2 linked regions of the Aromatoleum petrolei genome follow. The protein of the gene in region 1 interacts with the protein of each later gene in a pairwise test. Links are inferred from orthologs where the notes say so. Each region holds a gene or a part of one and is shown in the gene's direction. Other genes may lie near its edges.

Evidence for each region.
Region 2: the proteins of rho (region 1) and hfq interact in binary tests that used the Escherichia coli proteins (3 or more experiments, as listed by UniProt). The link is inferred for Aromatoleum petrolei from one-to-one orthologs.

The regions. Positions count from the first base shown.
Region 1 is NZ_CP059560.1:3,993,201-3,996,423, reverse strand. What follows is about bases 198-3,100. They hold rho (transcription termination factor Rho), read left to right. Parts: upstream 198-970; coding sequence 971-2,230; downstream 2,231-3,100. Other genes in these bases: ToN1_RS18230 (3-hydroxybutyryl-CoA dehydrogenase), read right to left, coding at 2,321-3,100; trxA (thioredoxin TrxA), read left to right, coding at 504-830; fdxA (ferredoxin FdxA), read right to left, coding at 198-224. Also shown: more of fdxA, read right to left, coding at 1-197; more of ToN1_RS18230, read right to left, coding at 3,101-3,172. UniProt on the Escherichia coli protein: Facilitates transcription termination by a mechanism that involves Rho binding to the nascent RNA, activation of Rho's RNA-dependent ATPase activity, and release of the mRNA from the DNA template.
Region 2 is NZ_CP059560.1:3,531,139-3,534,376, forward strand. What follows is about bases 9-2,926. They hold hfq (RNA chaperone Hfq), read left to right. Parts: upstream 9-1,303; coding sequence 1,304-1,549; downstream 1,550-2,926. Other genes in these bases: der (ribosome biogenesis GTPase Der), read left to right, coding at 9-1,205; hflX (ribosome rescue GTPase HflX), read left to right, coding at 1,585-2,745; hflK (FtsH protease activity modulator HflK), read left to right, coding at 2,760-2,926. In the rest of the region: more of der, read left to right, coding at 1-8; more of hflK, read left to right, coding at 2,927-3,238. UniProt on the Escherichia coli protein: RNA chaperone that binds small regulatory RNA (sRNAs) and mRNAs to facilitate mRNA translational regulation in response to envelope stress, environmental stress and changes in metabolite concentrations.

The DNA.
Region 1 (3,223 bases):
AGATCGGCATTCAGCGCGATGAAATGACGCTGCCCTTCGGGCACGTCGTCCTCGGCGTAGATCGCCTCCACCGGACATTCGGCCACACAGAGGGTGCAATCTATGCACTCGGTCGGATCGATCACGAGAAAATTCGCCCCCTCGCGGAAACAGTCCACGGGGCACACATCCACACAGTCGGTGTACTTGCAGCGGATGCAGGCTTCTGTCACTACGTAGGCCATCGTCTTCGACTCCAGTTGATCATGCAGGCCCGCCCCGCCCCCGGAGCGCACCGCCTTTTTCCGACAATATAGCCGAGACCTTCGCGGTTTTGACACAGGCGCGGGCAAACCCCGACTGCACAAGCGGCGAAAAAAGGGCGAAACGCTTGACGGGCGGGACGGCTTGGCATAACTTTTCCCGACACTCTGAAGTGGCAGGCCCCTCCCGCCACTCTCCCCGAGGGCCGTACCGGCCCGACTCCCAATCCGAAAGACAGCAAGACCTTGATGCGAGGAATCATGAGCGAGCACATCCATTACGTCACCGACGGCAACTTTGAAGCCGAGGTGCTCCAGGCACAAACCCCGGTTCTGGTCGATTACTGGGCCGAATGGTGCGGTCCGTGCAAGATGATCGCCCCCATCCTCGACGACATCGCCAAGGAGTATGCGGGCAAGCTCAAGGTCGCAAAACTGAACATCGACGAGAATCAGGAAACCCCGGCCAAGTTCGGCATTCGCGGCATCCCGACGCTGATGCTGTTCAAGGGCGGCAATGTCGAAGCCACTAAAGTGGGGGCATTGTCCAAGTCGCAACTCACGGCCTTCATTGACAGCAATATCTGACCAGGGCTAAAGTCCAGCCCTGCCTGCGCGGCGCCCCCGCTCAAGAAGCCGGCCTTCCGGCGCCGCAGCAGCAGCATCTTCTTCCCGCAGCATCTCCCTCATCGGTTTCATCCATCAGCGCCCCGTCGCGCCCCTTCGCCATGCAATTATCGGAGCTCAAGTCCCTCCACGTCAGCCAGCTGCTGGAGATGGCCATCGAAAACGAAATCGATGGCGCCAACCGCTTGCGCAAGCAGGAACTGGTCTTTGCCCTACTCAAGAATCGGGCCAAGAAAGGCGAACCCATATACGGTGACGGGGCGCTCGAAGTACTTCCCGACGGCTTCGGCTTCCTGCGCTCGCCGGACATCTCCTACCTAGCCGGCACCGACGACATCTACGTCTCGCCGTCGCAGATCCGCCGCTTCAACCTGCACACCGGCGACACCATCGAGGGCGAGATCCGCACCCCGAAGGACGGCGAACGCTACTTCGCCCTCGTCAAACTCGACAAGATCAACGGCGAGTCGCCCGAGAACTGCAAGCACAAGATCCTGTTCGAGAATCTCACTCCTCTGCACCCGAACGAGTGCCTGAAGCTTGAGCGTGACATTCGCGGCGAGGAGAACATCACCAGCCGCATCATCGACATGATCGCGCCGATCGGCAAGGGACAGCGGGGTCTGCTGGTGGCTCCGCCAAAAAGCGGCAAGACCGTGATGCTGCAGCACATCGCCCACGCCATCTCGGCCAACCACCCGGATGTCGCCCTCATCGTCCTACTGATCGACGAACGTCCCGAAGAAGTTACCGAAATGCAGCGCTCGGTCAAAGGCGAGGTGGTTGCATCCACCTTCGACGAACCCGCTTCGCGCCACGTGCAAGTCGCCGAGATGGTCATCGAAAAGGCCAAGCGACTCACCGAACACAAGAAGGACGTGGTCATCCTGCTCGATTCGCTCACGCGGCTCGCGCGGGCATACAACACCGTGGTACCGGCCTCCGGCAAGGTCCTGACCGGCGGTGTCGACGCCAACGCCCTGCAGAAGCCCAAGCGTTTCTTCGGCGCCGCACGGAATATCGAGGAAGGCGGCTCGCTGACCATCATCGCGACGGCCCTGATCGACACCGGAAGCCGCATGGACGAAGTGATCTATGAGGAGTTCAAGGGCACCGGCAACATGGAGTTGCACCTCGATCGCCGCATGGCCGAAAAGCGCGTGTATCCGGCCATCAACGTCAACCGCTCGGGGACTCGCCGCGAGGAGTTGCTGATGAAGGCCGACGTGTTGCAGAAAGTGTGGGTGTTGCGCAAGCTCCTGTACGGCATGGATGACATCGACGCGATGGAATTCCTGATGGACAAGGTCAAGGCGACCAAGAGCAACGCGGAGTTCTTCGACGCGATGCGGCGCGGTTGATCCGGACGCCGCGGACACAAAAACGCCACCTTGTCGGTGGCGTTTTTGTTTTGTGCCGCAGCAAAACGAGGCCCGCGAGCCCCGACGGACTTACCTGTAATCGTAGAATCCCTTGCCGGACTTGCGGCCGAGATAGCCCGCCTCGACCATCTCGACGAGCAGGGGCGCCGGACGGTATTTCGGATCCTTGAAGCCCTCGAACAGCACCTGCATCACTGCCAATTCGACATCGAGGCCGATCATGTCGGCGAGAGCCAGCGGCCCGATCGGGTGATTGCACCCGAGCTTCATTGCCTCGTCGATCTCGGCGGCCGTGGCAAGACCTTCCCCAAGCGCAAAGATCGCCTCGTTGATCATCGGGCAGAGCAGTCGGTTGACGACAAAACCCGGGCTGTTGCGCACCTGGACGGGAGTCTTGCCGATTGCCTGCGCGACCGCCTCCACCGCGGCATAGGTTGAGTCGGACGTCTGCAGACCGCGAATCAGCTCGACCAGCGCCATCATGGGCACGGGGTTGAAGAAGTGCATGCCGACAACCTTGTCGGCGCGCTTCGTCGACGCAGCGAGCTTGGTGATCGAAATCGAGGAGGTGTTCGACGCCAGAATCGCATCCGCCTTCATTGTCGCATCGAGTTGCGCGAAGATTTTCAGCTTCAGCTCGAGATTCTCGGTTGCGGCTTCGATCACCAGATCACAATCCGCGAGGGCGCCCACGTCGCTGGCCGTGGCGATGCGCGCAAGGGCCTCCGCCTTTAGCGCCTCGGTCATCTTTTCCTTCTTGACCAGGCGATCGAGACTCGCCGTCAGGGTGACCAGGCCGCGCTGCACCGCCACCTCGGCAACATCCATCATCACGACCTCGAACCCGGCTACCGCAAAGGCCTGCGTAATGCCGTTACCCATCGTGCCGGCGCCTACGACGCCGATCTTCTTTAGACTCATCGTTTCCCGCTCCCTTGGTAAGTAACGCCCCGGCCCATCCACGGCCGACAC
Region 2 (3,238 bases), 460 kb from region 1 along the record:
ACGGGATCGGCCGCGTCGGCGATCGCGATTACCTCGTCGTCGATACGGCCGGTTTCGATCCCGTCGCCAAGGCCGGCATCATGCACGAGATGGCCCGCCAGGCCGAACAGGCGATCGCCGAAGCCGACGTGCTGCTGTTCCTCGTCGACGGCCGCGCCGGTCTCACCCCGCACGACGAACAGATCGCTGCGCGCCTGCGCCGCGCCGGGCGTCCCGTGCACCTGGTCGTGAACAAGGCCGAAGGCATGGAGCGCAGCATCGTTGCCGCCGACTTCCACGCACTGGGCCTGGGCGCGCCGCTGCCGGTGTCGGCCGCCCACGGTGACGGCGTCAAGCTGCTCATCGATTTCGTGCTCGGCGACTTCCCGCTCGACGAGGAGCCGGAAGAGGCCGAGGACCGCGGCCCGCGCATTGCCATCGTCGGTCGTCCGAACGTCGGCAAGTCGACGCTCGTGAATAGCCTGCTCGGCGAGGAGCGTGTCATCGCCTTCGACATGCCGGGCACCACGCGCGACGCCATCGCGATCCCGTTCGAGCGCGACGGCCGCAACTACACGCTGATCGATACCGCTGGCCTGCGCCGCCGCGGCAAGATCTTCGAGGCCATCGAGAAGTTCTCCGTCATCAAGACACTGCAGGCCATCGAGCAGTGCAACGTCGTCGTGCTGGTGCTCGACGCGTCGCAGGACATCTCCGACCAGGATGCCCACATCGCAGGCTTCATCCTCGATTCGGGCCGCGCCCTGGTCGTCGCGGTGAACAAGTGGGACAGCGTTGACGACTACCGCCGCGAACTGATCAAGCGGGCCATCGAGCACAAACTGGGCTTCCTGTCCTTCGCGCGTTTCCATTACATCTCCGCCCTCAAGGGCGCAGGTGTCGTGGCGGTCATGAAGTCGGTCGATTCCGCCTATGCAGCGGCAATGGTGAATCTGTCCACCCCGCGCCTGACCCGCACGCTCCAGGCCGCGCTGGCGAAGCAGGCGCCGCCGCGCAGCGGCATGTTCCGCCCGAAGATGCGCTACGCCCACCAGGGCGGCAACAACCCGCCGGTCGTGGTGATCCACGGCGCGGCCCTGGATCAGGTGCCCGCGTCCTACGTACGGTTTCTGGAACGCACCTTCATGGAAGCGTTCAAATTGCAGGGCACGCCCTTGCGGATACAATTCCGCACCTCGCACAATCCGTATATCGGGAAAGATTAGTTTCCAACTCCGCACCGGGATCGATTGTTTGTACGAATGTGGCAGTGCAACATGAAATCCTTTACATTCACAATAAAACGCAGCCTCGAGGTTTGAAAATGAGCAACAAAGGGCAACTTCTACAAGACCCGTTCCTGAACACCCTGCGCAGGGAGCATGTCCCCGTGGCCATCTATCTGGTCAACGGCATCAAGCTGCAAGGCCAGATTGAATCCTTCGATCAGTACGTCGTGCTGCTGAAGAACACCGTCACCCAGATGGTGTACAAGCACGCGATCTCGACCGTCGTGCCCGCACGTCCGGTCAACATCCAGCAACAGGACTCGGGTGACGGCAATAGCTGATTCCCGCGGGCGCCCCATGGACGCCAAGTTCCTCCATGTTTGAGCGCCCCGATGCCGGTGAGCGCGCGGTACTTGTCCAGCTCGACCTGAACCAGGGCGCGCTGGACGAGCGCCTTTCCGAACTCAAGCTGCTTGCGCTCAGTGCCGGCGCGAGCGTCGAGGCGGTCATCGGCGGCCGCCGCGCGCGGCCCGATCCGGCGCTTTTCGCCGGACGCGGCAAGGTCGACGAGATCGCCGAGACACTGCGTGTCCATGATGCCGATTTCGTCATCTTCAACCACGCGCTGTCGCCCGCGCAGCAGCGCAATCTCGAGCGCAGCTTGCAGTGCCGCGTCGTCGATCGCACGGCGCTGATCCTCGACATCTTCGCGCAGCGTGCGCGCAGCCACGAGGGCAAGCTGCAGGTCGAGCTCGCACAGCTCGACCACCTTTCGACCCGCCTCGTGCGCGGCTGGACCCACCTCGAGCGGCAGAAGGGCGGTATCGGCCTGCGCGGTCCGGGCGAAACCCAGCTCGAGACTGACCGCCGGCTGCTAGGAAAGCGCGTCAAGGTGCTCAAGGAGCGTCTCGCGCAGATCGAGAAGCAGCGCCGCGTGCGCCGCCGCGGGCGCGAAGCGCACAATGTGCTGTCGGTGTCGCTCGTCGGTTACACCAATGCCGGCAAGTCGACGCTGTTCAATTCGCTGACGAAGGCCGGGGCGTATGCGGCCGACCAGCTCTTCGCGACCCTGGACACGACCTCGCGCCGGCTCTATGTGGGCGAGGGGAGCAATGTCGTGCTCTCCGACACCGTGGGCTTCATCCGTGACCTGCCGCACGCGCTGGTCGCTGCCTTCCATGCAACGCTCGAGGAAACGGCGAACGCGGATCTGCTGCTGCATGTCGTAGACTCCGCGAGCGAGGACCGTGAGGCGCAGATCGAGGCCGTCAACGGGGTGCTCGCCGAGATCGGTGCAGGTGCCGTGCCGCAGATCATGGTCATGAACAAGATCGACCTGACCCGCGCCGAGCACGGGGTTCAGCGGGACGAGTATGGTAAGATCGTGCGCGTTTTTCTGAGCGCCAGGACTGGCGAAGGGCTCGGGCTGTTGCGCGAGGCCCTTGCCGAGGCAGCGCGCGATGCAGCGACGGACGCGTCGGCCGATCCCGTCGGGATCGGGCCGCATTTCACCGATAAAGACCCAATTCAAACGTGATTACAGGCGTTCTAATGTCTCTCAACGATCCACGCTGGGGTAACAACCAGGGGAATGGCGACGACAAGCGCGGCGACGACAGGCGCGGTGGCAACCAGGGGCCGCCCGACCTCGAGGACCTGTGGCGCGACTTCAACCAGCGGCTGTCGGGGATGCTCGGCGGCAAGCGCGGGCCGCGCGGCGGTGGTGGCGGGGACGGTGGCGGGCCGCAATTCCCGCAGCTGTCGTTCCGGCAGTTCGGCGGCGGCATCGGCGCGCTGCTGGGCCTCGTCGCCGTCATCTGGCTCGCGAGCGGCTTCTACATCGTCGATGCCAACCAGCGCGGCGTCGTCCTGCGCTTCGGCAGCTATGTCGAGACAACCGAGCCGGGCCTGCGCTGGCGCCTGCCCTATCCGATCGAAACGAGCGACGTGGTCGACCTGACCGGCGTGCGCACCGTCGAGGTCGGTTATCGCGGTTCCGAGCGCAATAAGGTGCTGCGCGAAGCGCTGAT